DNA from 3 places in the Lacrimispora sp. YZC11 genome. Region 2 is predicted to be linked to each of the others. Evidence: a T-box and tRNA genes for the amino acid it is inferred to sense, from the RefSeq annotation. Region 2 holds a T-box; the other regions hold tRNA genes.
The links. The T-box of region 2 lies ahead of leuS (leucine--tRNA ligase). A T-box ahead of a tRNA ligase gene usually reads a tRNA of that ligase, here a tRNA-Leu.
Positions count from the first base shown of each region.

Region 1: it has a tRNA-Leu gene. The T-box ahead of leuS (leucine--tRNA ligase) is inferred to sense a tRNA for this amino acid. The anticodon was not compared.
Region 3: it has a tRNA-Leu gene. The T-box ahead of leuS (leucine--tRNA ligase) is inferred to sense a tRNA for this amino acid. The anticodon was not compared.

Region 1 is NZ_BAAJYQ010000020.1:308,677-319,646, forward strand. Features, by position in the region: gene yabQ (spore cortex biosynthesis protein YabQ) at 1-270, shown strand, start outside; gene AC27IJ_RS22905 (septum formation initiator family protein) at 288-611, shown strand; gene AC27IJ_RS22910 (SpoIIE family protein phosphatase) at 858-2,273, shown strand; gene tilS (tRNA lysidine(34) synthetase TilS) at 2,348-3,724, shown strand; gene hpt (hypoxanthine phosphoribosyltransferase) at 3,717-4,244, shown strand; gene ftsH (ATP-dependent zinc metalloprotease FtsH) at 4,257-6,074, shown strand; gene AC27IJ_RS22930 (glycoside hydrolase family 13 protein) at 6,446-8,509, shown strand; tRNA gene AC27IJ_RS22935 (tRNA-Tyr) at 8,590-8,671, shown strand; tRNA gene AC27IJ_RS22940 (tRNA-Leu) at 8,712-8,797, shown strand; gene AC27IJ_RS22945 (LysR substrate-binding domain-containing protein) at 8,872-9,816, opposite strand; gene AC27IJ_RS22950 (aspartate ammonia-lyase) at 9,964-10,970, shown strand, end outside.
Region 2 is NZ_BAAJYQ010000006.1:23,544-34,513, reverse strand. Features, by position in the region: gene AC27IJ_RS06415 (GntR family transcriptional regulator) at 1-409, shown strand, start outside; gene AC27IJ_RS06410 (winged-helix domain-containing protein) at 434-646, opposite strand; gene AC27IJ_RS06405 (CPBP family intramembrane glutamic endopeptidase) at 835-1,746, shown strand; T-box leader at 1,928-2,177, shown strand; gene leuS (leucine--tRNA ligase) at 2,283-4,697, shown strand; gene AC27IJ_RS06395 (hypothetical protein) at 4,864-5,151, opposite strand; gene AC27IJ_RS06390 (hypothetical protein) at 5,210-5,800, opposite strand; gene AC27IJ_RS06385 (hypothetical protein) at 5,878-6,030, shown strand; gene AC27IJ_RS06380 (hypothetical protein) at 6,083-6,349, opposite strand; gene AC27IJ_RS06375 (alanyl-tRNA editing protein) at 6,502-7,656, shown strand; gene AC27IJ_RS06370 (AI-2E family transporter) at 7,669-8,817, shown strand; gene AC27IJ_RS06365 (polya polymerase) at 8,850-9,089, opposite strand; gene AC27IJ_RS06360 (P1 family peptidase) at 9,255-10,298, shown strand; gene AC27IJ_RS06355 (hypothetical protein) at 10,295-10,549, opposite strand; gene hemB (porphobilinogen synthase) at 10,684-10,970, shown strand, end outside.
Region 3 is NZ_BAAJYQ010000005.1:11,357-22,326, forward strand. Features, by position in the region: gene AC27IJ_RS03185 (helix-turn-helix domain-containing protein) at 1-401, opposite strand, end outside; gene AC27IJ_RS03190 (carbohydrate ABC transporter permease) at 435-1,316, opposite strand; gene AC27IJ_RS03195 (ABC transporter permease) at 1,313-2,224, opposite strand; gene AC27IJ_RS03200 (extracellular solute-binding protein) at 2,633-4,210, shown strand; gene AC27IJ_RS03205 (alpha/beta hydrolase) at 4,212-4,976, shown strand; tRNA gene AC27IJ_RS03210 (tRNA-Leu) at 5,368-5,451, opposite strand; tRNA gene AC27IJ_RS03215 (tRNA-Leu) at 5,504-5,587, opposite strand; tRNA gene AC27IJ_RS03220 (tRNA-Leu) at 5,746-5,829, shown strand; tRNA gene AC27IJ_RS03225 (tRNA-Asn) at 5,894-5,966, shown strand; gene AC27IJ_RS03230 (uracil-xanthine permease family protein) at 6,068-7,405, opposite strand; gene AC27IJ_RS03235 (hypothetical protein) at 7,875-8,021, opposite strand; gene estA (esterase EstA) at 9,377-10,816, opposite strand.

The DNA.
Region 1 (10,970 bases), on a different contig from region 2:
CGTATTTTCCGTATTTTCATTCCCCATTCCTATGTGTTTATAGGAATAGAGGACATGATATACTGGGTTTATGCTGCCCTGGTCACGTTTTCTCTGCTGTATGAACAGAATGACGGAGGATTAAGAGGGTATGCCGTTGCTGGAGTATTTCTTGGAATGTTTTTATATGATAAAATAGTAAGCAGACATTTTATAAAACTCTTGAAACATTTCCAAAAATATCTTAAAATAAAGGTAGATGGCTGTAACCGTAAAAAGAAGCGGCGTTAAAGGTGATTGGTGATTGTATGGACAAAATGGGAAAATCAAGAAGAAAAAGAAAAGATAGGTGGGGCAATCGAATGACGATCATCGGCATTACCTTTGTCGTATTCAGTCTTGCCGTGATTGTTACCATTAAGGGAGTCACGTTAAAAGAAAAGGAGCGGGAATATGAGATCCGTCTGGAGAATCTTCAGGCCCAGGTGGACAAGGAAGAGGAACGTTCCCAAAAATTAGAGGAATACCGGGTTTATGTCCAAACCAAACAATATATTGAGGAAGTCGCAAAGCAGAAGCTGGGACTTGTAAATCCTGACGAGATTTTGCTTAAGCCGTCGCGAAGGCAGTGAGACAACCTGCGGGTATCCCTCTATGTCCCAAAAGCTTGGACAATAAAGGGGAAAGCTGTCGTACAATTTTAAATCATGAGTCAGCCGTTTTGACAAATATTTTCCTTCTGCCTGTATATAATGTGGTTTATGAGAAGCTGTATTTGATTTCTCATAAATAGGTGCTGTTTTTGCACCATCCATCCCATTATGAAAACTTGTTTTCATAATATGGTTTATAGCATGATACAGGCAGGAGGGATTTTTGTGTTCAGACGTAAGGCGGCACATCACGATATGGCTGATGTGAATGTATATACGGCAAAAAGATTAAACGACATGGCAAACTCTTTGGGAGAGCTTGCCAAGGCTTGTACAGATGACTTGTCAGCAGAACAGGGACTTACAAAGGAAGACGGCATTGCGGCCCTAGAGACGGCGGCAGCCATGGTATGCGCAGGCTGCAACAAATGCATTGTGTATTCCGGGAAAGAACAGGACAATCAATATTATCTGCAATATCTGGTTCGTGCATTTGAACAAAAAGGGAGTGTGGACTACGGGGACATGCCCCGTTTTTTTCTGGAAACCTGTAAAAGGAAGGATGATTACATGGTCCAGCTGAACCGGGGGCTTGGCAGAGCCACCATGAATCTGGCCTGGAAAAATCGTTTTTTAGAAAGCCGTGACGCGGTTATCGTCCAATTTAAGGAATTGGCTGTGATTCTGGAGGAGTTTTCCCATCAGGTGGAGCATTCTATTGACATAACTCCGGATTGGGAGGATGAAATAAAGCGGGCCTTCCGCCGCAACCATATTATCATTGAGAAGATGCTCATTTTAGAATACGAGAATCATCAGAGGGAAGCATTTTTGACCATGAGGACCTTGAACGGCCGGTGTGTGACGGTAAAGGAGGCCGCGGAGATTCTGGAAAATGCCATAGAGGAAGGGGAATGGGCGGTGGCCCCTGACGGCAGGAACCTGGTGACAAAGCAGGCCGATACCATACGGTTTGTTGAAAAGGGAGAGTACCGGGTCATCTATGGTGTGGCAAAGGCGGTCAAATGCGGAGAAGAGGTGTCCGGAGATAATTACACCTTTGGACAAGTCCAGCCGGGACAGGTCATCATAAGCCTGTCAGACGGCATGGGAAGCGGCAGGGTGGCCGAAGAGGAAAGCAGACAGGTCATTGAGCTGACGCAAAGGCTTTTGGAAGCCGGATTTTCCACCAGAGCGGCCCTTAAAATGGTCAATACAGTCTTGCTTCTGACCGGGATCTCCCAGCATCCGGCCACCCTGGACTTATGCTGCATTGATTTAAAGACAGGGATACTGGAGGCGATGAAGCTGGGAGCAGCAGCTACCTTTATTCTCAGTGAAAAGGGAGTGGAGCTTTTGGAGGCCGGGGAGGTTCCCATGGGTATCCTAAATCCGGTGGAGCCGGTCCTTCTGTCTAAAAAGCTGTGGGATGATAACCGGATCATCATGGTGAGTGACGGCGTGTTAGATGCCCTTCCCGCAGACGACAAGGAACTGATGTTAACGGAGTTCATTGCCGGAATGCCGGTAAAAAATCCTCAGGATATGGCTGACAGGATCCTTCTGTTCGCAAGATCCTTTACCGAAAAGGCTGCGGATGATATGACGGTTCTCACCGCTGGAATATGGAAAAGAAAATAATAATTGCAACAGACATGTTTTATGGGTATATTTATAATATAGAGGGGAGAAAATCAACTAAGGAAGGTGACTGAATGTACAGAACGATATTGGATTATATCAGACGGAACCGGCTGTTCGCTCCGGGGGACCGCGTCATCGTGGCGCTTTCCGGAGGAGCCGATTCGGTCTGTCTTCTTGCAGTCTTAAATGAACTAAGGGAAGTGCTGGGGCTGGAATTAAAGGCGGTTCATGTCCATCATGGCTTAAGAGGGAAAGAGGCAGACCGGGACAGTGATTACGCCGGGAAGCTGTCAAAAACCCTGGGAGTGCCCTTTGCCTGCGTCCGGGTGGATGCAGCCCTATATGCCAGGGAACATGGTATGTCGGTAGAAGAAGCAGGAAGACATCTGCGTTACCAGATCTTTGAGAAAGAGTGCCAGGACTTTTTGGGAACAAAAATAGCGGTGGCCCATCACAGGGATGATCAGGCGGAGACCATTCTTTATAACCTGTTCCGTGGAACAGGGTTAAAAGGGCTTGGAGGAATGCGCCCGGTACGGGACAAAATTGTCCGCCCGCTGCTGTCTGTTGGAAGGGAGGAAATTCTTGCATATCTGGCGGAAAAAGGGATATCTTATTGTGAGGACTCCACCAATGCCCAGACGGATTATGTGAGGAACCGCATTCGAAGCCGGATTTTACCGGAGATCAGGGAGCAGGTCAACAGACGGGCAGGGGAAAACATCCTTCATGCAGGAGAAATGGCCGCACAGGCAGATGCATATCTGGAAAAACAGGCAGAAAGTATATTAAAGGTCCGGGGGGTAAGGGAAACGGATGAGGCCGGTGCAATAACGGCGCAAGGAGTTGATGCAAAAGCTCTTTTGGCGGAAGATGACATTATAAAGAACTATGTGATCCGGAGAATGATCCGGTCTGTCAATCAATCCATGAAGGATATTACCATGACTCACGTGGAAAGCGCAGCAGCGCTTCTTTTTGGTTCTGACGGCAGGCAGGTGGATCTGCCCTGCGGGCTTATTGCGGTGCGTATTTATGATGAATTGTGGATAAAAAGGAAAAATCAGGAGGGATCGGTGGATAAGGAAAGGGTTGTTTTACTCCCTGAACTGGATTTTAAGATCTTTCCCTACAAAAAAGGCCAGGAAATTCCCAAAAACGGGTATACGAAATGGCTTGATTATGATAAAATCAAATGTGCACTGTCTGTAAGGTATCGGCAAATCGGGGATTACATGACACTGGCCGGTGGCGGCACAAAAACCGTCAAGGCATTTATGATTGATGAGAAGATTCCGAAAGAGGAACGGGAAAAAATACCGCTTGTAGCGGATGGTTCCCATGTCCTCTGGGTCATCGGATACCGGATCAGTGAATATTATAAGATAACAGAAGATACCCGTACAGTGATACAAATGCAGTTAAACGGAGGAAAAAACAATGGATGATAAGATACGAATATTGTTATCAGAGGAAGAGGTAGCGGCAAGAGTAAAAGAAATAGCAGATGAGATCTGCAAGGATTATGAAGGAAAACCCCTTCATCTGATATGCATCTTAAAGGGAGGCGTTTTCTTTACCTGTGAGCTTGCAAAGCGAATCAATCTGCCGCTTACCATGGATTTCATGTCCGTATCCAGTTACGGCACCGGAACGGTGTCCAGCGGAATCGTCAAGATAACCAAAGACCTTGATGATCCCATTGAAGGAAAGGATGTATTGATTGTGGAAGATATCATTGATTCCGGCAATACCCTGGCCTATCTGATCGAGGTGTTAAAACAGAGAAATCCAAATAGCATAGAGTTGTGTACACTTCTTGATAAACCGGAACGCCGGGTGAAAGATCAGGTCAAGGTGAAATATACCTGTTTTACCGTGCCGGATCAATTTATCATTGGATATGGTCTTGACTACGATCAGATATACAGGAATTTACCATATATTGGAGTTATAGAACAGCAATAAGGAGGCAGCATGTTGAAACAACAGCAACCATTCAGAGGCTTGGGCTTTCTGCTCCTTCTGGTCATCATGCTTTTATTTGCCAGTAGGCTGCCCCAAAAGAGTGGAATCATTACCAACCAGGAGCTGATGCAGGCGATTGATAATGGGACCATAGCCTCGGCAACCATCAGGCAGAACGACCCGCCCCCAACGGGAAGGATCGAGATGACCATGACTGACAACTCGTCAAAACAGGCCAATGTATCCAATGTCATTGAGATTCAGGATCGTTTGGACCGCAATGGAATCACCTATACGGTGGATGCAGTACAAAAGGAAAATTTATTCCTGACTATTACGCTTCCATTGATTCTGACAGCGGTAGTTTTGGTTTTTCTTTTCATGCTGATGAATGCCAGGGCAGGGGCAGGAAGCGCTAATGCCAAAATGATGAATTTTGGAAGAAGCCGGGCTCATCTTGCAAAGGACGCGAATAAGGTGAACTTCAGTAAGGTGGCAGGGCTTGAAGAGGAAAAAGAGGAGTTGGAAGAAGTCGTCGATTTCTTAAAGAATCCTCAGAAGTATACCAGCGTGGGAGCTCGCATTCCCAAGGGGATTCTCCTTGTGGGACCTCCCGGAACAGGAAAGACCCTTCTCGCCAAGGCAGTGGCAGGAGAAGCCGGGGTGCCATTTTTCTCCATTTCCGGTTCCGATTTTGTGGAAATGTTTGTAGGTGTCGGCGCATCCCGTGTGAGAGACCTGTTTGAAGAAGGGAAAAAGCACGCGCCCTGTATCATATTCATCGATGAGATCGATGCGGTAGCCCGACGCAGAGGTACCGGTATGGGCGGCGGACACGACGAGAGAGAGCAGACTTTAAACCAGCTTTTAGTGGAGATGGATGGTTTCGGGATCAATGAAGGGATCATCGTTATGGCGGCCACAAACCGTGTGGATATCTTAGACCCGGCGATTCTGCGTCCCGGACGCTTTGACCGGAAGGTAGGAGTCGGAAGGCCTGATGTAAAAGGAAGAGAAGAAATTTTGAAGGTTCACTCCAAGGAGAAACCTTTGGGAGAAGATGTGGATTTAAAAAGGATCGCCCAGACAACAGCGGGATTCACCGGTGCGGATCTGGAGAACCTTATGAATGAAGCAGCTATCTATGCGGCTAAAAACAGCAAGAAATTTATCAGCCAGGCTGACGTTGACAGGGCTTTTGTAAAGGTTGGAATCGGGGCCGAGAAAAAGAGCAAGGTAATAACCGAAAAGGAAAAGAAAATTACAGCTTATCATGAAGCTGGTCATGCGATTTTATTCCACCTGCTTCCGGATGAAGGCCCGGTGCATACCATTTCCATCATTCCCACGGGAATCGGTGCTGCCGGATATACCATGCCATTGCCGGAAAATGATCATATGTTCAATACCAAAGGCAAGATGCTTCAGGATATCATGGTGGATTTAGGCGGAAGAATTGCAGAGGAAATCATTTTCGGCGATATCACCACCGGAGCCTCCCAGGACATCAAGCAGGCTACAGCCACAGCACGGGCCATGGTGACCCAGTACGGTATGTCTGATCAAGTGGGCATGATAAATTATGGTAATGACGGTGATGAAGTCTTTATTGGCCGTGATCTGGCCCATGCCAAGAGCTACGGCGGCCAGGTAGCCAATACCATTGACAACGAAGTAAAACGGATCATTGATGAGTGTTATGAAAAGGCGAAAGACATCATTATAAAGCATGAAGAGATTCTTCACGCCTGCTGTAAGCTGCTCATGGAAAAAGAAAAGATCGGCCAGCAGGAATTCGAAAGTTTGTTTTCTGCAGCAGCAGAAGGTTAAGAATCCTCGCAGGCTTAAATAGGATAGAAGCGCAGACACCGGGAAAATATCTAAGTTTCCGCCCCGGAATCTGCGCTTTTTTGTGTCTAGTGCAGGGGCGGAGAAAAAGTGCATAAAAAATCATAAGTAAAAAAATGATGTTTGTGCACACTTATTTTCACAGACATGGTATAGTAATAATCGTAAACCCCCCCAATACATTATATAGTTTTTGCTACACCCCATAAGAAACGAAATACCTTCTCCGAAAAACGGTCAGCTGCCCCGCTGACCGTTTTTTATGCCTGTTAATAAAAAAGGTAGGGTTGTATATTTTGATTCAATCGGATAAAATAGAATGTATAGATGACGAGAAAGGAAATGAAAATCATATGTGCTTCCAGGCTGAGACGTTAAATAGAGATGCGTTATTTACCGATGAGACAGAAAGTTTCCGATTCCCGGCAGAACCCGGTGTGGGGGAAGATGTGATTCTGTTTTTCCGAACGGCCAAGGATAATGTGGACCAGGTCTGTTATATCCAGGAGGGGTTAGACTATGAGACGCCCATGGAAAAGACGGAGTCTGAAGGGTTGTTTGATTATTATAAATATCAATTGACGGCAGGACATGAAAAAATCAGCTACAGCTTTAAGGTGGTTAAGGGCGGAGAAGTCTGCTATTATAACCGGCTGGGTGTTTCCGGGGATAATCCGGAAGGGTTATATTTTCGTATTGTTCCTGGTTTTACTACGCCTGACTGGGCCAAAGGGGCCGTCATGTATCAGATATATGTGGACCGGTTCTGCAATGGAGACGAGACCAATGATGCGGTGGATGGAGAGTATGTATATATTGGCCGTCCGGTATCCAAAGTACAGGACTGGGGGAAATATCCCAACCAGATGGATGTAGGGTGTTTTTACGGCGGTGATTTACAGGGGGTATGGAATCAACTGGATTATTTAAAGAGCCTTGGCGTTGACGTATTATATTTTAATCCTATTTTTGTATCGCCATCCAATCATAAGTATGACTGCCAGGATTATGATTACATTGATCCCCATTATGGCGTGATCGTTAAGGATGGGGGGCAGCCGGTGGCAACTGATGCAAAGGATAGCCGGCTTGCTGCAAAGTACATGATCCGGACGACGGATAAGGAGAATTTAGAAGCCAGCAATGAGTTTTTCGCCCGGTTTGTGGAAGAGGTGCACAAACGGGGGATGAGAGTTATTTTGGATGGAGTATTTAACCATTGCGGTTCTTTTAATAAATGGCTGGATGGCGAACGGATCTATGAGATGTCCGGAAAGTACGAGCCGGGAGCCTATGTGTCAAAGGACAGTCCGTACAGGACGTTTTTTAAATTTTACGATGAAGAAGCCTGGCCCTATAACAGTTCTTACGACGGCTGGTGGGGGCATGCAACCCTTCCTAAGCTTAATTATGAGGATTCCCAGACTTTGTATGAGTATATATTACAAATCGCCCGGAAATGGGTTTCTCCGCCCTACAATGTGGATGGATGGCGTCTTGATGTGGCGGCAGATTTGGGCCACAGCAGCGAGTACAACCATAAGTTCTGGAGAGATTTCCGGAAGGCGGTGAAGGAGGCTAATCCTGAGGCTATTGTGCTGGCAGAGCATTACGGGGACCCTTCCAGCTGGCTCCAGGGCGACCAGTGGGATACCGTCATGAATTATGACGCCTTCATGGAGCCGGTAACCTGGTTTTTGACGGGCATGGAGAAACACAGCGATGAAAGCAACCCCAGCCTGTTCGGAGATGGAGAAAGCTTTTTTAAGTCCATGAACTACCATATGAGCCGCATGATGACAGGCTCCGTCCAGGTGGCCATGAATGAGCTGTCAAACCATGACCATTCCCGCTTTATGACCAGAACCAACGGCAAGGTGGGACGGACTTCCACTCTTGGTCCGGAAGCGGCTTCCCAGGGCATTCGCAACGGGATTTTCAGGGAGGCGGTAATGATCCAGATGACCTGGCCCGGCGCTCCCACGATTTATTACGGGGACGAGGCCGGCGTCTGCGGCTGGACGGATCCTGATAACCGGAGAACTTATCCCTGGGGCAGAGAGGATTTGGAGCTGATCGAGTTTCACCGGTATATGACGGGACTTCATCACAGCATACCGGCACTGCGCCTAGGATCCTTAAAACAGCTTCTGGCCGGGAAGAACCTCATCTCCTATGGACGTTTCTGCAAGGACAGCATTTGCGCCGTGGCAGTCAATAATTTTACAGAAGAGCGGCAGGTCAGTATCCCAGTATGGCAGCTGGGAATGAAGGATGGAGAGACCATGTCCCGATACATGCTGACCTATGAAAACGGGTATAATGTAGGCAAAGTTCCCTATGAGGTGAAGGATGGCCAGGTACTTATCTCCATGCCGGGAACAAGCTCTGTTTTACTGGTGGCTGACCAGAATTAGAAAATTTATTTTTTATAAAAAAACTTGATTTTTTAATGTCCCTGTGATAAAATAACACTCGCTTGCTTAATAAAAAGCATGGGTGGGTTCCCGAGCGGCCAAAGGGGGCAGACTGTAAATCTGTTGTCGACGACTTCGAAGGTTCGAATCCTTCTCCACCCAGTCAGTACCGTTGCAGAGAACTGAAACGGTATATGAGAATGCCGGCGTGGCGGAACAGGCAGACGCACAGGACTTAAAATCCTGCGGGCTTAATCGCCCGTACCGGTTCGATTCCGGTCGCCGGCATGATAAGAAAGAGACCTTGTACTCTGATATGGAGTACAAGGTCTCTTGTTGTCTTGATATAGAAAACAGGTATATCAGCTTTTTCTGCTCCCTGCAATTTTCAAAAATTCCTCCATTGCCCGGGTGAAACGCCGCCCCGTCTTCCAATAGAAATATAAGTTCCGATGGCAAATTTCACTTTTGATCTTATAATAAACAACATTTGGATGAGAAAGAACCTGTGCAATCAGTGTGTCACTGATAAAGGATATACCCATTCCTGAACAAGTTATATTGTAAGAGGTAAGCTGCTGGTCAAGTTCAAATACAATATTTGGAGTAATGCCATGATCCTGAAGAATTTCCATAGCACGCTTCCTTGTATCGTTCTCAGGCTTCAGCATTATAAATGGTTCCTTTTCGAATAGTTTCAGCGGTACTGGCTTAATCATTTCTTCCAAAAAGGAGCCGTCAAGAATCAGCTGCACCGGAACCTGGTACTGCTCTGCTTTTCGGTTAATTTCAAAGGTTTTCGGTACAGCCAGAAGCAAATGTTCTTCCTTGTAAATACTGTTATCAAATATCCCTTTGTCCAGAGAACAATTATCAATCATCAAATCAATTCTGCCGTTTTGAAGATACGATGCCAACTCCGCTGTGCTCTCTTCAATCAACTCTACCTTAACCATTGGAAAACGTTTTGTAAATTCGCCCATTAAAGGGGGCAGTACCCATGAAGAAAAAAGGCTGCTTCCTCCTAAAATCAGCTCTCCTATTTTTAAATCTCCCCAGTCATTTACAAAATTGTAAAACTCACTCTCAATAAAGAGCATTTCCTCCACGGATTTAATATATTTTTTTCCGCACTCTGTTAGAGTCAAAGGCTTTGTACTTCTATCAAAGATCGGATATCCAATTTTAAGCTCGATTCTTTTTATTGTAGCGCTCAGCGAAGGCTGCGAAATAAAAAGCTTTTTTGCTGCTTTGGAAAAACTTTGTTCTTTGTATACCAGGTATACATAATCCATCCCCTTAAACACTATAAACCTCCTCTGCTTCAAGTTATAACTTTAGAGTTATACCAATTATACAAATATACGTATTTGATTATATTATAAATAAATTTTATAATAAATACAATACAAAACGGTATTTTACCGATTACGGAGGATTAGTCATTGGATAGCATAAATAACATAGATTACAGAGTCGAAAAGGATTCCATAGGAATGAAAGATGTGCCGGGTAATGTGTATTACGGCGTACAATCGATGCGCGCGGCAGAAAACTTTCATATCACCGGTCTCAACATTCACCCTGAAATCATTAACAGCCTTGCTTACATAAAGAAAGCAGCAGCCATAACGAACCTTGAGATCGGTCTTCTGGACAGAAAAACTGCAGAAGCGATTATTCAGGCATGTGATGAAATTCTGGCTGGACAATTCCGCAAAGACTTCATCGTTGATCCGATTCAGGGCGGAGCAGGAACTTCTCTGAATATGAACGCCAACGAAGTGATAGCAAACCGTGCGATTGAGCTTCTTGGCGGACAAAAGGGCGATTATTCCATTGTAAATCCGAATGATCATGTAAACTGTGGACAGTCCACAAATGATGTCGTTCCAAGCGCGGGGAAAATGACTTCTTTAAGGCTTCTTAAAAAACTGAAAATAGAACTTCTCCGGCTGCATCAGGCATTTTGTGAAAAAGCTGACGAATTTGACCATGTCCTGAAGATGGGACGCACCCAGATGCAGGATGCAGTCCCCATTCGATTGGGTCAGGAATTTAAGGCTTATTCAACAGCAATTATGCGTGACCTTCGCCGCATTGACAAAGCCATGGAAGAAATGTGTACTTTGAATATGGGTGGAACAGCCATAGGGACAGGTATCAATGCTGATGTAAATTATTTGAAACGTATTGTGCCTAATTTAGCGAAGGTGTCAAATATGGAATTAGTGCAGGCTGCAGATTTGATAGATGCGACACAAAATCTTGATTCTTTTGTTGCCGTATCAGGTGCTGTCAAGGCCTGCGCCGTGACATTGTCTAAAATTGCCAATGATCTTCGCCTGATGTCATCCGGACCAAGAACAGGCTTTCATGAAATCAACCTTCCTGCTAAGCAAAATGGCTCATCCATCATGCCTGGAAAAGTAAATCCGGTGATTCCTGAAGTTGTGAATCA
Region 2 (10,970 bases):
CAGACAGGAGCAGCTTGAAAAAAAGAAAGATATCCGGTCGTTTCTGGCAGAGGATATGTATTTTCATTCCATCTTCTACGATGGAGCCAACAAGGGATACTGCAATGATATTCTGGCTGCCAACTCCGGCCATTACAGAAGAATCCGGATGTTGGCCATGGCGGACTCCGGAATTGAATCTGGGGTTGTAAAGCAGCACAGAGAAATGGTGGATGCCATCCTTGCAAAGGATTCTGAACGGCTTCACGGAGTTTTAAACCATCATCTGAACCGATTGGTCAGCAAGGAATGGCCCCTGGTATCCAAATATCCGGACTTGTTTGACCGTGAAAACAAAGAAATAAGAAGAGAACCGGATGGGCTGGGCATTGACTTTCTGGTGGATACAAAACTGAAATATCATGCATAGCCCGGATCCGGTTTAAAATAACATTTAAAGCACTGTCATCCCCAGCTCTGTGATCTCGCATCCTCCTCTGGTGCGGTTGATTTTAATGAGGCCTTCGTCGGAAAGCTCCTTTAAAATGGAACGCAGCTTTCCTTCGCTTAAATCGTTTCCTCGCCTGGCGAGCGCTTCCTTTATGCTGGAGCGGCCCATACGGGGAGAGGCGGCAATCAGGGAAGAGAGATGAGGCAAGGCGATCAAATGTATACATGATCCGTTACGGTCAAATGATATTGCGGAAACGTACCTGGAAAATCTGATTTTAGTAACGCCGATCCGGAACATGCCTGGATTTACCGTGATTTCCGGCAGGCTGCCAGACCCGGAATAATTGCGCTTTTTTCTGATTTGTGATAAACTGATACCTACTGGCAGGAGGTATGGAAATAGTGGAAGACAGAAGAAATGCATGGAAGGCGTTTTCAAGAGTGGGAATCGGATATGGGGCATTCCTTCTTGTAACGATAGTGATACAGCTTGAGTTAGGAGTCATTGCTATTGCACTGTCCCGGTTCGGAATGGAAATAACCTTTGGAAACTGGTACATGATATTTGTTTCCCTGGCTAATTATCTGGTTGGGGGAGTCATTGCCTGCCTTATTGTAAAGGATATGCCGGTTTTTTGCAGGCCCAGGGCAAAGAAAGCCGGGGCAGGAATGCTTGTTTCCGGATTCCTGGTCTGTATAAGCGCCTTGTTTTTTGGAAACCTTATGGGACAGGGTCTCATGAGCATTGTCTGTGCACTTTTGGGAAAGCCCATGGTCAACCCGGTAGAGGAAGTGATGAAAGGCTTAAACACCTGGTCGATTTTTGTCACTATGGTGGTTTTAGCCCCTGTTTGCGAAGAAATACTGTTTCGTAAGGTCCTGATTGACCGGATCCGGTTGTATGGAGATAAGGCGGCAATCCTGGTATCCAGTGTTGTCTTTGGCTTAAGCCACGGAAATTTCTACCAGTTCTTTTATGCCTTTGGGATCGGTATGGTGTTTGCCTATATTTATATTCAGACAGGAAAGCTTCGCTATACCATAATTTTTCACATGATCATCAATTTTCTTGGCTCTATTGTGGCCCTGCATATTGGAGACGATCCGCTGCTTACCGTGGGCTATTCCATATTTATGCTTGGAGCAGTTTTTGCGGGAACCATTTTGTTTATTATCAATCAAAGAAAGCTGGTATTTTATCCGGGGCCTATGGAGACCTGGGGCAAAGGAGCATTTAAGGTACTTTTTTTTAACCTTGGAATGATCTTGTTTTTCCTTCTTTCGGCTGTGACCTTCGTCATTTCGTCCGGTTAAATGAAAAGGTAAGACAATAGTAATTATAAAACCGTTCCGTCATAGGGTGAAGATAACCGGATATAAATGACAAAAAGCTTTACAGGCATTATATGGAATCCATACAATAGGGGGGAGCGCTCTGGTATTTCTTAAAATACGGTTGACACAATTCGTCAATTATGTTACATTTGTAGTTAGCAAAAATACTGTGATTAGGAATAGTAATCTGTCTGAAACATGCAGAGAGCCGGCGGGTGGTGGAAGCCGGTTGGGGATGGCAGCCGAACTGGCCTTTGAGTAGCATGCTGAAGGAAGCTAAGCTTTCTGTGTAAGCATTGCCGGTGTCCCGACCGTTAGAGCGGGCGGATATGTTTTTCCATATCCAGTGAGAGCATACGAATCTTGTATGAAATAGAGTGGTACCACGCGGTAGATCCTGCGTCTCTATGGCCGTATAAACGGTCTGAGGCGCATTTTTTATGTGCTCTTACGGCCTTTGTACGCGGACATTTAAAACAGGGAGAATCCCTTTCGCAAAAGGAGGAAATTTTGTTATGGCAGCATCCTACAACCACAGCGCCATTGAGAAAAAGTGGCGTGAAAACTGGGCAAAGAACCCCATCAATGTTGACGATGGGAAGAAAGAGAAATACTACTGTCTGGATATGTTCCCATATCCGTCAGGAAGCGGCCTTCATGTAGGCCACTGGAGAGGCTATGTAATCTCCGATGTGTGGAGCAGATATCAGATTTTAAAGGGTCATTATGTGATTCATCCCATGGGATGGGATGCCTTCGGCCTTCCGGCAGAGAATTACGCCATCAAGATGGGAGTTCATCCGGCAAAATCCACAGCGGAGAACGTGGCGAACATCAAGCGTCAGATCAATGAGATTGCAGCCGTCTATGACTGGGATATGGAGGTTAACACCACGGATCCCGGATTTTACAAATGGACCCAGTGGATTTTTGTTCAGATGTTTAAAAAGGGCCTGGCCTATGAGAAGGAGTTCCCTATCAACTGGTGCCCATCCTGTAAGACAGGACTTGCAAACGAAGAAGTGGTAAACGGCTGCTGTGAGCGCTGCGGAACCGGAGTTACAAAGAAAAACTTAAGGCAGTGGATGTTAAAAATCACAGCATACGCAGACCGTCTGTTAAATGATCTGGATAAGCTTGACTGGCCGGATAAGGTCAAGAAAATGCAGTCAGAATGGATCGGGAAATCCTATGGAGCTGAGGTTGATTTTAAGGTAGACGGAATAGAGGAGAGCATCACGGTTTATACCACCAGACCTGATACCTTATACGGGGCTACCTTTATGGTGCTTGCGCCGGAACACGCTCTTGCCGCTGGCCTCGCTACCCCGGAAAATAAAGAAGCGGTTGAGAAATATATCTACGATGCTTCCATGAAGTCAAACGTGGACCGCCTTCAGGATAAGGAAAAGACCGGCGTATTTACCGGCAGCTATGCGGTAAATCCCTTAAGCGGTGCCAAGGTTCCCATCTGGCTTTCCGATTATGTGCTTGCTGATTACGGTACCGGCGCCATCATGTGCGTGCCAGCCCATGATGACAGGGATTTTGAGTTTGCAACGAAGTTCAACATTCCGATTGTCCAGGTTATCTCAAAGGACGGCAAGGAAATCGAAAACATGACGGAAGCCTATACCGATGCCAGCGGAATCATGATCAATTCCGGTGAGTGGAACGGAATGGAATCCTCCATCCTTAAAAAAGAGGCTCCTGTAATGATCGAGTCCCGGGGCCTTGGAAAGAAAACCGTAAACTTTAAGCTTCGTGACTGGGTATTCTCCAGACAGCGCTACTGGGGAGAGCCTATTCCCATCATCCACTGTCCTCACTGCGGCAATGTCCCGGTACCGGAAGACCAGCTTCCTCTCACCCTTCCGGAGGTAGAAAGCTACCAGCCTACCGGCACGGGAGAATCTCCTCTGGCAGATATTGAAGAATGGGTGAATACCACATGCCCGGTGTGCGGCGCTCCTGCTAAGAGAGAGACCAACACCATGCCTCAGTGGGCCGGTTCCTCCTGGTATTTTCTCCGCTATGTGGACAGTCACAACGAAAACGAGCTGGTATCCAAGGAAAAAGCGAAAAAATATCTTCCGGTGGATATGTATATCGGCGGCGTGGAGCATGCCGTGCTTCATCTTTTGTATTCCCGTTTTTACACCAAGTTCTTAAACGACATCGGTGTGGTGGACTTTGATGAGCCCTTTACCAAGCTGTTTAATCAGGGTATGATCAACGGAAAGAATGGAATCAAGATGAGCAAGTCAAAGGGAAATGTGGTATCTCCTGATGATTTGGTACGTGACTATGGCTGTGATGCCCTCCGTATGTATGAGCTCTTTGTAGGGCCGCCGGAGCTGGATGCAGAGTGGGATGACAGGGGAATCGAAGGCGTCAGCCGTTTCTTACACCGCTTCTGGAATCTGGTAAAAGAAAGCAGCGATAAGAATGTGGAAGCTACCAGGGAAATGCTTCGTCTGCGCAGCAAACTGATTTTTGATATTGAACAGCGTTTCAACCAGTTTAACTTAAATACGGTAATTTCCGGATTCATGGAATATAATAATAAGTTGATCGACCTGGCTAAAAAGACCGGAGGCATAGACAAAGAGACATTAAAGGCCTTTGTGGTTTTAGTTGCTCCTTTTGCTCCTCATATCGGCGAAGAACTGTGGCAGCAGCTTGGCGGCGTGACTTCCGTATTCCATGCACAGTGGCCGGAATGCGATGAAGAGGCCATGAAGGATGACGAGATCGAGGTTGCAGTCCAGGTAAACGGTAAGACCAGAGCAGTGGCAAAGCTTCCTGTAAATGTATCAAAGGAAGAAGCCATTGAAGCAGGAAAGGCTTTAATCCCGGATAAGATAACAGGAACCATTGTTAAGGAAATCTATGTTCCTGGAAAAATTGTAAATATCGTGTGCAAATAATTGTTATCTGAGAGGTAAGCTGCAAGAAACACGTTATGCGAGTTTCTTGCAGTTGCCGCAGCAGTAGCCAACTATACATGCAAGCAGGTTTGTTTGGCTCGCTGCCTGTGCAGAATAAGGACATTATGGCAGATCCCCATTGGAATCGCCCATAATGTCCTTATTCTTATTTTGTATTGCGCTTCATAAAATTTTTGGAAAGCATCCGCATGGTATCTATTCGTTTCCGCTCGTTTGGTCCCATGTTGGCGCTCATAATGGAGATGAGAAGGTCGGTTTCTTCATCATTAAACTGAATGCCTTTTTGGCTTGCTTCCGCATTTAAGTTTAAAAGCGTTGGAACAAGCTGGTCTTTTGGGGTGGATTCTACCCGTTTTACAAATTCAGTCAGCAAGGAGAGCTTTTGCGGATTCATATTTCTTAGTCTGGGGTCTTGTTTCCAGTTGAAGTTCATAGATTATTTTTCTTCCTTTCTATGAGATATGGTAAGGGAGCCAGGGGAGGAACATGGATTAATTCATCTGCTGCATGGCGGACATCATAAGTTGCATGGTTTCAAACCGGGACTGCTGGTCCGGCGGCATGAAATTCTTGAGCTGGTCCAGAGGCATACGTCCAAAGGGGTTATTATTATTATTATTATTATTATTATTATTATTATTATTATTCTGCTGCCGTTGGTTACCCGTTGGTTTGTTTGGAGGTGTTTCGGATTGGGACTGGGCCTGGACTGGAATAGTGGAACTTGGTACCGGGCTTGGGTCAGGGTAGGAGTTAGCCATCCTAAGGCCCTGAGAGAAGTTGATAATAAGGTCAATGAGATCCTGTTCTGACGGATTCGCAAAAGCCTTTATGGTATTCAGCATTTCAAGTGAGTTGTTGGACCGGTCTCTTTCCCTTGGGGAACTAAGTCCCATGGCAGCTACTTCTCCTTCTTCGAAAAGATTAATGGTGCGGCGCAGCTCGTTTACTTTGACGAAGTAGGACATAAAACGCTGTTGGGAAACATCCATATAAGGCAGAGCAGCCTTCATCATCTGAAGATGATTATCGCCGATAAGAGAGTCCAGATCATTTGCGCGTATATCTTGCTCGTTGTTCATGGCATAAGATTCCTTACTTTTCTTGTTGACAATATATGCGTCTGCATATATTAGTATTACAGGAGAGTGATTTAGATATGAAAAGCCGATTAATCATAGATGGAAATGCAGTATATGAAATTGATGAAGAATGTATGAAGAGGAAACAGAACAGGGGCTCCATAAAGGGAGTAAGTGGCCAGAACTCTTTTCAAAGGCCTGGAAAAGATAACGGCCAGAGCCGTTCATAAATAAAAACAAGGCCCGATCTGTGAAAAGATCGGGCCTTGTTTTATGTTTCGCTTAGCAGAAGTTATTTCCGCCAAAGCCGCCGCCGCCACAGCAGCACAGAAGAATGATGATCCAAATCCAACTACATCCATCATTTCCGCCAAAGCCGCCGCAACCACCGCCACAATTGCCACCGCAACCGCCACCGCAGCCGCCGTTTCCGCCGCCGCAGAAGCACAGGATAAGGATAATCCAAATCAGATTGAAGCCACATCCGTTGTTGCCTCCGTTGTTGCAATCGCATCCGCATCCACAGTTAGTTGCTGCCAGATCACTCATATTGGTTCCTCCAAATAATTTGTTTACAATGTAAGTGTATGAATGTCAGCTTGCCACTGTTTCCAATTTTTCTTAAAATTTTAGAATTGTTATGATTGAACTTATCCAATTGTTGTGTATAATTAGTACAATAGAGAAATGAGGGGCAAAAGATGGAAAAATTATATTATGACAGACCTTATGTAAAAATATTTGAAGCGATAGTAACCGATTGCAGTCAGGGAAAAGACAGCCTTTTCGAAGTGCTTTTAGACCGGTCAGCCTTTTACCCGGAGGGCGGTGGCCAGCCGGCTGATATAGGAACTTTGGGAGAAGCGGTGGTCCTTGATGTAAGGGAGAGGCCGGAAGGTATTGTCCATATTACGGATAAGCCCCTAAAGGCGGGCAGCAGGGTGACTGGAATCTTAGACTGGGAGAGAAGGTTCTGCAACATGCAGAATCATTCCGGAGAGCACTTATTGTCTGGAATCGTACATAAGAATTATGGACTTGATAATGTAGGGTTTCACATGGGAAAGGATGAGGTGACGGTTGATTTTAACGGGATACTGACCCAGGAGCAGATCGAGGCGGCAGAGACGGAAGTCAATGAACTCATCTGGCGGAATATCCCGGTTTTGGAATCTTATCCGTCAAAGGAGGAGCTTACCGACATTGATTACCGGAGCAAAAAGGAATTGACCGGACAAGTCCGGCTGATTGAATTTCCGGGAGGTGATGTGTGTGCATGCTGCGGAACCCACGTTATGACTGCAGGAGAAATCGGCATTCTGAAAGTGACTGGGCTGATTCATTATAAGGGCGGTGTCCGGGTAACCATGCTGTGCGGAGGGATGGCTCTTCAAGATTACCGCAAAAAACAGAAGGCAGTGTCTGGCATTTCTGTCCTGTTGTCGGCAAAACCGGATCGTCTCCTGGAGGCCGTAGACAGATTGAAAGAAGAAGGGCTGAAAAAGGATGGAAGGATCGGCCAGCTTTCCAAGGAGCTCCTTGAGAGAAAGACCGGAGATTATCCGGAACTAGATGCTCCTCTTCTGGTATTTGAACGTGACTTAACTCCGGTGCAGCTGAGGCAGTTTTGCACGATGCTTTATGAAGGAAAGAAGGGGAGCGTTGTTATGGTGTGTTCCGGAGACGAGGGCGTCTTTCAATATGCCCTTGGAAGCGGCCGGGAGGACATGAGAGCACTCAGCAAAGCATTGAATGAAAGGCTGAACGGCCGGGGAGGCGGAAGCGCCCTTATGGCCCAGGGCACTTTTCAGGCTTTGCCGGAAGATATCAGAAAAGCTTTTGAGGATAAGTCATAAAAGGAGAGAATGATGGAAATCAATGACAGTACAATAAAAAAAATTCGGGGCCTGATCGTATTCGCCGTAATCGTGGTGGTAGCAGGCTGGAATTACCGTAGCCTGTTTGCCTTGGCCATGAAGCTGATGGGATTTATCTCGCCCTTTCTTCTGGGAGGTGTCATGGCTTTTATCCTCAATGTGCCGATGCGCAGAATCGAGCAATTGCTTCCGGTAAAGGAAGAGAGCAGAATCCGCAGGCCATTAAGCCTTTGTCTTACCCTGGTGTTTGTAATCGGAGTCCTGCTGCTCGTTATTTTTGTGGTGATGCCTCAGCTTTTTGAAACGGTTTTGAGCCTGCAAAACAGCATTCCGGCGTTTCTTACAGGCCTAAAGGAAGAAGCGGAGAGGCTGTTTGCCCAGAACCCTGAAATCGCAGATTATATCAGCGGCATTCAGATTGACTGGAAATCCTTTTTGGAAAAGGTGGTTGGATTTTTATCCGAAGGAGCGGGGACAGTACTTTCTTCAACCTTCTCAGCCGCCCTTTCTATTATAAGCGGGATGACTACCTTTATCATTGCCCTGGTTTTTGCCATTTATATTCTTCTTCAGAAGGAGACTCTGTCACGTCAGATTCAAAAGCTGATGAGGGCTTTTCTTCCGGAAGAAATAACCTTGCGGACGCTTGAGGTTTTAACGCTGGTTTCTGATACCTTTTCTCATTTCCTTGCGGGACAATGCCTGGAAGCAGTCATCCTTGGGAGCATGTTCTTTTTGACCCTGTCGGTTTTCCGCCTTCCATATGGACTCCTCATCGGAGTTTTGATCGCGTTTACAGCTTTGATACCAATGTTCGGGGCATTTATCGGCTGTGCCATCGGGGCATTTTTGATGCTGATGGTAAAGCCTCTTGATGCAGTTATTTTCTTAATCATATTTTTTGTGCTTCAGCAGGTGGAAGGAAACTTTATCTATCCTCATGTAGTGGGAAGCTCTGTGGGACTTCCTTCTATATGGGTCCTGGTTGCAGTCACCATTGGCGGCAGCGCCATGGGAATTGTGGGAATGCTGGTGTTTATTCCTCTCTGTTCCGTGGTGTATGCTATCCTTCGGGGAATCGTAAACGAAAGGCTGGAAAAGAAGAGACGGCCCAAAACAAAACATAATAGTACGCAATAAAAAAAGAGGGATTATTGAAATCCCTCTTTTTGTTATTCACCCTGATACATGTATTTAATAAGTCTTTCCACATCTTCCGGATCATGGGCAACCAGCTCTAACTCATTGATGATGCTGCCGTTAGAAAAAATGGTGGCCATGGAAAGGTACTGGCTTAATTTGGACTTTAAGTTGATCCGGTCTCCTTCATTGGAAACCAGCTCAACAGTGCCTTTGCACTGCTCGATTACTTTGAAAAATTTTTCTACATCAGTGATATTTTGAATTTTCATGTGAATTCCTCCTTTGGAGTGTCCGTGAAATGATTGTCTATTCCTACATCCTCATTATAGCAGTGTTTTTTCTTTGGTACAATATGGAAACAACCAGAAAATGAAGTCAAACCACAATTTTTTATGTATAATAGAAACATAAATATAAAAAGGGAGGGTAGGATCATGAAGAGGATACGGGAATATGGCATTATCACGGGAAGACTGACTCCGGGTCCCCTTAATAAAATCACCGATGTGGAAGGGGTTCTGGTGGGGCATACCACAATTGATACCAGGGATCACAAAACAGGAGTTACTGTTATCATACCCTGCAAGGACAATCCCTTCCGGCAAAAGCTGGTAGCAGCAGCTTATATTCATAATGGTTTTGGCAAAAGCCAGGGCTTAATTCAGGTGGAAGAGCTGGGAACCCTGGAAACGCCTATCGCCCTCACCAACACGTTAAACGTAGGGAAGGTTCATGATGCCCTGGTGGATTTGATGCTTGAGCAGTGCAGGCAGGATGGAACAGAGCTGGCTTCCGTCAATCCTGTTGTGGGAGAATGCAATGATTCGGTCTTAAATAACATCAGCGAAAGGGTTGTGGGGCTGGAAGAAGTGAAGGCAGCTGTAGCGGATGCTTCGCCTGATTTTGAAGAGGGGGCCGTTGGGGCCGGCTGCGGCACCGTATGCTATGGCTTGAAGGGAGGAATCGGGTCAGCCTCCAGACGGTTTAAAATAGGAGGAGAGACCTATACCCTGGGAGTAATGGTACAGTCGAATTTCGGAAGCACGGAAAACTTAATGGTGGGCGGAAGGGCTGTTGGAAAGGAAATTGCCCGGATAACGGTGCCTCAGGTTCTGGACAGAGGCTCCATTATGACGGTCATAGCCACGGATCTTCCTGTATCAGACCGCCAGCTAAAGAGAATTATAAAGAGGGCAGGAGTAGGGCTTTCCAGAACTGGCTCCTATATGGGGCACGGAAGCGGGGATATCATGATCGGTTTTACCACGGCAAACCGGATACCGGAACAGGCGGAAAAAGAACTGCTGACCGTCCGCGTTCTAAAAGAAAGCGCCCTGGAGGCGGCCTTTACGGCCGCGGCAGAAGCGACGGAGGAAGCAATACTCAATTCTCTTGCCATGGCAAAAACAACCACAGGCTGCAGAGGAAATGTGATACATTCCCTGACGGACTTATGGCTTTCCAAGGAGCAGCCTTAATCAAAATCTGCGTGATAAACCTGATCAGGCGTGTGGATGTCAATGGCGCTTAAATTAAACTGGTCTTCGAAAATCTGAATTTTATATTCAAAAAAAGTGTCATCCGTTTTCTTAGACATAAATACATAGGCTCCCGGTTCCTTGCCCTCAATTTCGTCGTTGATCTCGTCGTAAATTTCTTCCCCGTCCACCGGGCCTTTATAGCCGGTCATGCGGATGGCTTCCTCAATTGCCTGATAGAATTCTTCCATAAAGCGTACCTCGTTTCTGTTTCATTTTATATGGATACTATTATAAGCAAACTTTTCCATTGCTGCAAGAATTACTTGAATCTTCTTTGAGAGGGTGTATAATAGCTTGAAGAAATAAAATGGAGGGATTGGATATGGATTTGTTATACAGACCTAGAAGATTAAGAACATCAGATACTTTAAGAAAAATGGTACGGGAAACCAGAGTTTCAAAGGAATCCCTTATTTATCCGCTGTTTGTGGTGGAGGGAGAAGGAACTGTGGAAGAAATCCCTTCCATGGAAGGCCAATACCGCTACAGCGTGGACCGGCTCCCACAGATTATGGACCAGCTTGTTAAGGCTGGTGTGGAAAAAGTCCTGTTGTTTGGAATCCCTGCCCATAAAGATGCTTGCGGAAGCCAGGCTTATGATGAAGAAGG
Region 3 (10,970 bases), on a different contig from region 2:
TCTGAAATAGGCTGAAAGCTTTGCTGGCTCATGACCCACCTCTGTTGACTGCTGACCAGTATGGTATCTGCCACCGGAAAGGACAGCGCCCCTAAAAGTTTCAACTGATCATTCGCGGCGTTAAAATCCTGGAAATATCGTGCCTCCCGCGGTCTCCTTACACTTCCCACAATGGCTCTGCTAAGACCGCCCCGTATCATGGAATTGTCCACATATTCCAAGCTGACCTCAATCTGTTTTCTTTTATTATGAAGCGAAGATGCCTGAACCTCATACAAGCTTTCCATCTGGGCTGACGTCATGCTGCTGACTGCAATGATTAAAATAACAACCGGTAAAATCCCGATGAATAATAGTACTGTGAATATCTTTCTAAAATATAGATTCTTTTTCTTTTTCATATATTTCACCTCCCAGTACTATTATAAGGAAGTTCATCCTTTTATCGAGCCTACCATAACACCTTTTTCGAAATATTTCTGCATAAAAGGATAGAACAATACAATCGGCAGGGTTGCTACTACAATAACAGCCATTTTTACGCTCTGAGACGGAATGACAAATTCCATCCCCAGAGAAGCTTCATCTCCGATACCACCCTGGGCCAGGATCACGATCTGTCTTAACAACACCTGGATCGTCCATTTCCTGGAGTCGTTCAAGTAAAGCAGGGCGGTCAGAAAGGTATTCCAGTGACCCACTGCGTAAAACATGGTAAAGGTCGCAAGGGCCGGCTTTGATAGGGGCAGAACGATTTTAGCCAATACCCCCGCTTCATTGCACCCGTCTATCTTGGCGGAGTCGATTAGGTCCTGGGGAATCTCCTGAAAGAAATTTTTCACCAGAATCAGATTAAAACTGCTGATCGCTCCCGGCAGAATAAGGGACGCATAGGAATCAATCAGGCCCAGCGCATCCACTACCAGATAGGTGGGGATCATACCGCCGCTGAATACCAGGGTAAAGGTCACCGCATACATCAGATACTTTCTGCCGGGAAGTTCCTTTCTGGATAACGGATATGCCGTAAGGCAGGTCATAACCAGGTTAACGATGGTGCCCACAAGGGTCACCATTACCGTTACGCTCATGCTTCTCATGAGGGTTCTGGTAGAAAAAATATATTTATAAGCATCCAGTGAAGGCTCCTTAGGGATCAGGAGAAAGCGGTTCAAAGCCAGTTCCTTTACGGAAGCAAAAGACCCCGCCACAATGTAGAGAATCGGAAATAATGTAACAAGCGTTATGATCGCCAGCAGTATGTAAACAATGAAATCAAAGACCCTGTCGCCATAGGATCGTCTCGCCCTCCTCATAAGATACCTTCCTCTCCTACTTTTTTAGAGATCTTATCCGCAGTCAGAACCAAAACCAGCCCAACCAGAGATTTGAACAATCCAACCGCCGTGGAATAGCTTAACTGTCCATTCACCAGACCCATGCGGTACACATAGGTATCAAATACATCCGCCACATCCCGGTTCATCGCATTCTGCATATTATATAGCTGGTCAAAGCCGGATTCCATGACATGTCCCAATCTTAAAATCAACATGGTGATAATGGTGGTCTTTATAGCAGGCAATGTGATGTACCAGGCTTGTTGCAGCCTGCTGGCTCCATCCAGCTTTGCAGCTTCGTACATTTCCATATTTACTCCTGCCAGTGCAGCCAGGAAAATGATTGTACCCCAACCGGTTTCTTTCCATATATTCTGTATCACTACCATGGGCTTTAGCCATCTGGGGCTGGTTAAGAAGTTCATCTGTCCGAAGCCCAACTGCTTCAATCCTTCCGTTATAATTCCACCGTCAGAAGTAAACAGGGTATAGGAAATCCCTACGATTACCACCCATGATAAAAAGTGGGGCAGATACACCACACTTTGTACGGTCCGCTTGAACCAGCCGCATTTTACTTCATTCAGAAGCAATGCAACTAAGATCGGCATAGGAAAGAAAAATGCCAGATTAAGCAATGATAAGGTCAGGGTATTACCTAAAAGCTTCATAAAAGATTTATCCGTAAAAAAACGGATGAAATATTTAAGCCCGACCCACTCGCTGTCAAAAAAGCCGAGAAACGGCTGGTAGTTTTTGAATGCAGCAATTAAGCCAAACATGGGACCGAATTTAAACAGAGCATAATAAACGATGCCCGGGATCAGCATGGCATACAGCCACTTATAGGACATGATTTTTTTCCAATCGCTCTTTATTTTCATATCTTCTCCTTTCCGGATTCGCATCCTGTTTTTGATCGTTTGCTTCAAGAACTCTTCTATGTCCTTGCTGTAAGCAGCTCGTCAGCATACTCACTGAAGCTCGGGGATATCTCCTACTGACATTATATTTACATAATATGGATAACTCAATAATCTTGTTTTTCGCTCTTTTGTACAATCAAGCCAAGAAACTTTGTATGAATTTTATCCCTCATGCTCATTTTCTTACCTTGAAAGTAAATGAGCATGGTTGTATTTTTGAAAATGAGTATTTTGTTGATTCCATTGCATTTCCATATGAGAATTTCAGGGTAAAGATGATTATTGCTTTATCTCGCATCCAAACCTACAATTTAAGTGTGTACACGAGAACAAAATGATCTATCATGATTGAATTTGGAGGTTTATATGGGTTTATTAAAAAATGTAAAGTTAGGAAGACAGATCCTTTTTGTATGTTTTACATCAGGCATGGTATTATCTGCAGCCGCGTGCGGTAAGAATACCGCCAGTTCTTCCTCTGGTTCTTCTGACAGCCAGACGAGAACAGAAGGAAGTACTTCTCCATTCCAGGACGCTGCCGATCCATTGCCGCAGATTACGCTTATGGCAAACTATACCGGTGCGGAGGCTCCCACCGATGACAATCCGCTGATACAGAAGATTTCCGAATATACCGGTTCTGAAGTGAAGGTCACCTGGGTTCCGCAGTCCGCCTATAGTGAGAAGCTCAATACTCTGATCGCCTCCAAGGACCTGCCGCAGATCACCACCATCCGCGAGGTAAAAAACGCCGGTTTTGTCAACGCGGTCCGCTCCGGAATGTTCTGGGACATAGGGCCATACTTAGACCAGTTTCCTAACTTAAGCCGGATTGATAAAACGGTTCTTAAAAATGTCCAAATTGATGGACAGCAAGTCCTGATACCGAAAGTGCGGGAAATTTCCAGAGAAGGCGGAATCATCCGCCAGGATTGGCTGGAGGCTGTAGGTATGGAGATGCCTGCCACAATAGAGGAACTTCACGACGTTCTCTATGCATTCACCTACAATGATCCGGATCAGAACGGCAAAAACGACACCTATGGCTTCTCCTTAAAATACAATGCCCTTCCCCGCTTTTCCACCTTGTTAAGCATCTATATGGGCGGACCGAACACCTGGGGGATTGATGAAAATGGAAATGTTATGCCTGAATTCTATTCTGATACCTACACGAAATCCCTTACATGGTTCAGACAGGCTTATTCCGAAGGTTTATTTAATCAGGACTTCCCCATCTGCAAAGATGAAATGCAAAACTTCACATCCGGCGCAGCCGGCATGCTGTTTCTGGGAAACTTAGAAGACGCCGCAACCCGCGTTACCGATCTGGCTGCCGTTTTCCCCAATGCCACGACCGATATCTTCCAACTGTTAAAAGCAGAGCCTGACACCCCCTATCATATTACCGGCTATCAGGGATATACCGGCGGCCTGGCGTTTTCAAAAACAGCAGTCAAAACAGAAGAAGAACTGTTAAAACTGTTGGCGTTTCTGGATAAATTGGGCGACCCGGAAATGGCGGACGGCATGAACTGGGGTATTGGAGGCGAATCTTATACCGTGAAAGACGGCGGTGTGGAACAGACAAAGGAACAGTCCGAGATCTATGCCCGCAAATACAACGATATCCGCCAGATTACTCCTTTCTATACCACTCAGAACCTAACGGCTAATAACCAGCCGGAATTAAACCAGAAAATTATCCGCCTCATGAATGAAAATGCCCAGTATTCGGTACACAACGTTGTATTGCCGTTCATCTCCGATACCAATGTGGAAACCGGCGGCGATTTAGAAAACCAGATCAATGATGCCAAAATCAAATATGTGATCGGAGAGCTGGATTTAGACGGCTGGAAAGCTGCCATTGAGGACTGGAAAGCTGCAGGCGGAGAGCAGATAATCAAGGAGTATACCCAACAGTACCAGGCAGGTAAATAATATGGCCTTTCTCCATTGTGAGCTGAAAGCCGAATCCATCCGCATGGTCACTTCTGTCTGCGCGATCCTTCCGCAGGATTTCTGTCAGACGGACCGGCCGGTCAAGACTCTGTATCTGCTTCACGGGCGTTCACACAACTATTCCGTCTGGACCCGATATACCAGCCTGGAACAATATGCAGAAGCCTACAATACCGCCATTATCATGCCGGAGGTAAATCGAAGCTTTTACATCAACATGAAATACGGACTGGACTACCAGACATACATATCGGAAGAATTGCCGTATTTATTCGAATCCATGTTTCATATCAGTACAAACTCAAAAGACCGTTATATTGCCGGAATGTCCATGGGCGGCTATGGCGCTCTGAAAACCGCCCTTCTTCATCCTGACCGGTATGCTGGCTGCGGAGCCATCTCCGCTGTCACGGATATTCTTAAGCATGTAACGGAAACACCGGAAAACCACCCAAATAAACAGGAGTTTCAGGGAATATTCGGTGAACATTGTGACCTTGCTCCGGAAGATGATATTTTTTTCCTGGCCTCCCGGGATGCCGACGCCCCCTCCCGCCCTGATATTTTTATTGCCTGCGGCAAAGAGGATCATCTTTATCCTGAATCGGTACGGCTTCACCAACATCTTCAAAGTCTGCCTTACAAGGTTACCTTTGAAGGATGGAGTGGGGTACACGATTGGAAACTTTGGGATGAGGCGGTAAAACGGATGTTGAAACATTTCTTTGCCGGGTCAGTGATATAGGAGTTTCCTTATCTTAAGAAATATTAAACAAGGGGTAACCTGCATTATCAGCTAAGTTACCCCTTGTTATATCATACGATTTGTCTTCATCTTCAGATGTATATTCTTACTCACATAGCACATCAAGTGCCTAAAAAATCACTTGAACTTGTAACCAGTAAGAAAACGAAGTTTCTATTTGCTTCTCCTATAACTACTAGTCTCTTACCGACTTCATCTTCTTAAATTATGACAGTCTCAGGATAGTTCCTTGCGAATCACCCCGTCTCTTTATTAACGTAAAAAGCCGAGGATTATCACTAAATCCTCGGCTCAAAATAGGTAAAACCCCAAAAAGCTTAATGTCCTGCGGTATTCTCCACAGGACATTCTAATTAGGTTTAAATTATAATGCGGGAGATGGGACTTGAACCCACACGATCATACAACCACAAGATCCTTAGTCTTGCCTGTCTGCCAATTCCAGCACTCCCGCATGTCATATATATTTTGAAAACCACGCAGCTATGACAATCTGCATAGTTTCATGCAGAAGAAGGGACTTGAACCCTCAAGGTATTGCTACCACACGGACCTGAACCGTGCGCGTCTGCCAATTCCGCCACTTCTGCATTTCGTTGTTATCTGTCGTAACAACAATAGTTATTATAGTATACAAGCTCTTATATGTCAACAACATTTCTCCAAATTTTTCAAATATTTTTTTTGTATATATTTTTCAAAAAATATTGACAATTTCACTTTTAAGTGCTAAGATAAAGCTCGTTGTGCGGGAGTGCTGGAATTGGCAGACAGGCAAGACTAAGGATCTTGTGGGTGTATGCTCGTGTGGGTTCAAGTCCCATCTCCCGCATTTTTTTAATATTTTTTTTTTCCTATTGACATATTTCTCTTTTTGGGTATAATAAATCATGTATTCCTCGATAGCTCAGTCGGTAGAGCAAACGGCTGTTAACCGTTGGGTCGTAGGTTCAAGTCCTACTCGGGGAGTTTTTTATTGCCAGGAAATATAAGGCACATGTAATTATGGATAACGAAAAAGCGCAGGCATCTTTGTCAGCGCTTTTTCGTTATCTATTGGAATATAAGCCCTACTCCATCACCTCTGCCGGTTTTTCAATTTCCATTTTTTCCGGAAGTATGAGGTTCAGCCCCAAAGCCAGTACAAACACAACAGCCACACAGTTTTCCGCAAATACATCCTGAATAATTTCCGGGAATATATGAAAAATTTCAGGAATCAGGGTAAATCCGATTCCCACGCTAAGCGACAAGGAACTGATAATGGAATTTCTCTGGCTAAACCCGGCCCGGGCCAGCATCTGCACTCCGCTTATGATGATTGATCCAAACATCATGATAGTACAACCTCCCAGCACGGCCTCAGGAAGAGATGCAAAAAAAGAACCAATCGGTGGAAATAAACCTGCCAGTATCATACAGGCAGCCCCTGTCATGATGGTAAAACGGTTAACAACCTTCGTCATTGCTATAAGTCCCACATTCTGACTAAAAGAAGTAACAGGCAGGCATCCGAACAGAGAAGAAATGCTGCTTGCAAACCCATCACAGGCAAGAGAACCTGATATCTCCTTCTCCGTTATCTCACGGTCAAGACCCGAAACCACCATGGCCGTGGTATCGCCGATTGTTTCGGTTGCAGAAACCAGGAATATCACCACAACTGATAAAATAGCTCCTATATGGAATTCTGGAATAAAGGGTAAAATCCTGGGCAAAGATACGAACCCACCGGCAAATAACCCGGACAAATTCACAATTCCAAGTATAGCAGAAAGTATGTATCCCATCACCAGACCAAATAATATGGAAAGCTGCTTCCAGAAGGATTTGGCAAAGATGTTAAACAGAATGCTGCTGAGAAGCGTCACAAATCCTATCAGAAGGTTGGTTGATGACCCAAAGGAATCACTATAACCACCCCCAAAGGATCTGGCTCCAACGGTTAAAAGAGAAAAACCAATGGAAGTTACCACACATGCTGAAACAATGGGAGAAATCAGTTTTCTCCAATATTTTGCGAAAAGCCCCAAAGTTCCTTCAACCGCACCTCCAACAAGAATGGCACCCAATATGCCCGGATATCCATACTTAACGCCAACCGAGCTTAAGATGGTAACAAACGTAAAGCTAACCCCCATGACGATAGGAAGCTTCGCCCCAATCTTCCATACCGGATACAACTGAATTAAGGTTGCTATCCCAGCAACAAACATGGCATTCTGGATTAACATAGCCGTCTCCCCCTCACTCAGCCCTGCCGCTGCCGTCACAATGACTATCGGGGTTAAATTGGCTACAAACATAGCCAGTACATGCTGTAGGCCGAATGGTATGGCCTTTTCCAAGGGCACACGCCCATCCAGCTTGTAAATATTGTTCATGCTGATTTCTGAGTTGCTTTTCATATTCCTTCTCCTTTTCATGGTATTTCGATTTTTCGCAAAAAAATGGCCCGAAATTAAAGGGCAGCAGCATCATGCCATCTTTCTAGTCCTGACATAACAAAGACCGAACTCACCGGCCTTTATCCAGGGTAGATATAAGGCTGATATTTAATTTATTTATTTTCTACAAAAAATCCGATATATCACCTTAAATTATAATCATTTTTTATATATTTGTCAACAAACTATTGATTATCTGAATTTTTTTTAGGTAAGATCGTCAATTCTGAAGAAATCACCGGAATCACAATAGCCCCGAAGACAAACGTCCCGGGGCTAAATGATCGTTAAAACCTTTTATTATTTTATCTTGTTTCCTATAGTCAGTCACATTATTAAGAGCACATATTGATCCCTTAAGATGGTATACAAACGCCTGTTGCGGCGCACATTCCAAAGCAGAAACTCTCAGCCTTCTACAGGACTTCTCTTATCCTGCATTAATTGCATCAGCAATCATCATCGTTGCGCCAGCGGGAAGCGCTGTTGCATCCATCACGAAAACCTGCACAGTAAGCTTCTCTTCTTTCCTTTTCACACATATCTTTCTCTTCTTCGCAATTACATCTATTTTCACAACAACAATTATTCCAGTTGTTTCCGCAGTTACAATTACGTCTGTTATTACAGCCGCCCCATGAACAACCCATATTTACACCTCATTTATTTATTTATATTTTATTATATGGGGGCATTATAAAAGATGTGAATGCTGCGGAAGATAGCATTCACCGCCGATATTTATATAGAAAATTTCGAATTTATCCGGTTAGCAACCGTCTTTCTATATTGCAAGTACATTGTGTATTTGTATGTATCTATTCTAATCTATTTTATAATAGGTAAGTACTGATTAATTTACCTTTGGCGGGCTTGAACTAACGAAAGTATGCCATTTATCATTTACTACTCTTCACATTCGTCGATTTCCTCTTCCCGGCGACTGCTTTTTCTACAACCGTCTCTAAAACCTCTCCAATAGGCTTCTTTTATTGCTTGTTTACACCGTTCACACTCACGATCGCGGTCACAATCACACTCGCTGTTCACGGTCGCAATCGCACTCGCGCTCACTGTCGCAATTATTAAAACATCTGCATTTGCATTTATAACTGCTCATATATTTAACTCATATCCTATCGCACTACACTATAGTATATGGGACAGATAGACAAGATGTGTAAAAGCAATACTATCCACCTTCTACTCTGCTTACCTCTGATACCGCAGTGCCTAACCTGATTAAAATAATTCTAGTGGCCGACGATAATCTGTCAGCATTCACTATTTCCCAACGCTTCGTCCTCAGATTTGTGTATAACTAAAGAGTGTAAGCCTGTAATAATTTGCTGATTAATGTCGTATTTTCAGACATTAACAATCAATCCACAATTATTTCCACAATATTGTGGATAAGTGTCGTTTGGGATGTCAAAAAAAGTGGCGAATGAACACCTCTATGAATAGTTTTCGTAAAAGAAAAGAGACAGCCAAAAGGTTATCTCAATATAACGGGTAAAGTCCTATGGTGAGTGGCCTGTACGTATGCAACACTGCATAATTTATTATTGAGGGGGCCTCCACACCAATTGTATCTGGTGACTTTATAGAAAAGGACGGGAAGCTTATCCAAGCAGAACTTGATGAAAAAGGGAATCCAATAGATGATGACTTTTACGATAAAGAGAGATATTCCATTGGATTTTCTATAAAAGATGATGAAATTATTCGAATTTGGATTTGTAATAATGGCTTCTAAGATGTACGAAGAATTAAATAACTTACATCTATTTATAGGCGGGTATTCGGACCCGCCGTAATATTTAAGAAATAAAAATGTAACGAAAATTGATAAAATTCTTTAAAATCTGCTCGCTGCATGTTATTTTAGTTGTGTAAAGTGGCAGAATGGAAAGTTATTATTCCATTTATTTATCTTGACAAATTACTTAAAAAGCTTGCATAATCCATATACCAGTCTTTAACGTTACCAAATGTGCCTACTATGTCCATATGATCTGTATTTATGATTCTAGGCATTGCATTCCATTGTCCTATTTTAACTCCACCATTGTATTGTTCAATAACATCATTAGAACCTAACTTAGGCCCATCTTGACTAATACAATTTACAACCCCATCATTTGGAAACCATTTCTTATCAATGATTGGAAGATCTTTTTGATTACGTGAATATTTTCCCATTAAGTTTGCTGTTGGATAAAATATAGGATTCATTGGGCCAATTTGTGCTACTGAATGTCCTGTAAGTATAGATTCTGTAGTTGCTTGCGTTGTCCAAGAAAAATAATATACATCTGGTTGAGCTTTTACCCATGTATTGAGTTCTTGTGCACCTTCTGTGGATAAATCATAAGTTGCTATATCTTTTGTACTATTCCAAATATTGCTTTCTAAAACCCTTTCAATATAATCACGCTGAGATTCTCCATTTTGCTTTTTTAATCCCCATTGATCTAATTTTAAATCATATATTGAACTAAATAATTTGTTTTTACCAGTTATTGTTCCTAATACACCAAATGTATAACTTATTAGGTCTTTTGCCGGCATTAGATCTGATAAAGTTGTACCATCATTAGGTGTAGATATAGTACTAACACTATTGATCCAATGTTTTCCACCTTCAAATAATGGTGAAACATTTTCTTGTCCACAATTTATTTCCTCTTCGCTTCCTTCACTTAACAGCTGTGTAAGTGTACGTATGGTTTGTCCACCCATACTATGACCTATTAAATGTATTTTATTTTCATTGCTTATATTTTTATATATACCTGGATATGTCCTTCCATATCTATTATGTTTAAATTTTTTTGCATGAGCTTCTCCATAATCTGCTGTTCCACCTATTATATAAGCGTAAAGTTCACAAGCTCTATCCCAGTTACTAGATAATGGGCCTACTGTTGCTGTATAAGTCTCATGTCCTGATGCATTTAACTTTTCTTGAAGATCAACTACTCCACCCCAATATTTATATCCTAATAATTCATCCCTTCCAAAGCCCATAAAGCCATGAACTAAAACAATTGGATAATTATTTCCCCCTATCATACTCCTAGTGTTTACTTCTGGAAATTCTACCGAAAACTTTAATGGAGGCATTTTATTTATATCTTCTTCACTTTTAACTTCTTCTGCCGAATCTATTAAATTGTCTATATCTTCTAATGTAGGTATTTTTATTGTCTCATCTGCACCTTTTACTTCTTTTTTAACAGTAGATGCATCCACCTTCTGTGTTTCTTGTGCCTTTGGTTCATCTGCTCTTACAATTATTGAAAAATTTGTTAGTATCATAGAAAATGCTAATAAAATAATAGTTGCTTTTGTTAAATTTTTTTTCATTTCACTTCTCCCCCTGATTCAATTTTTAAGTAATAGAAACATTAAAACCATGTAATACTAGATACTAATATGTAGCTTTTTCATATTAATTCCCCCCTTATAAAACTGATACTAGTGGTTGCGTGCTTAATATATCAGACATTTTTTACCAAAT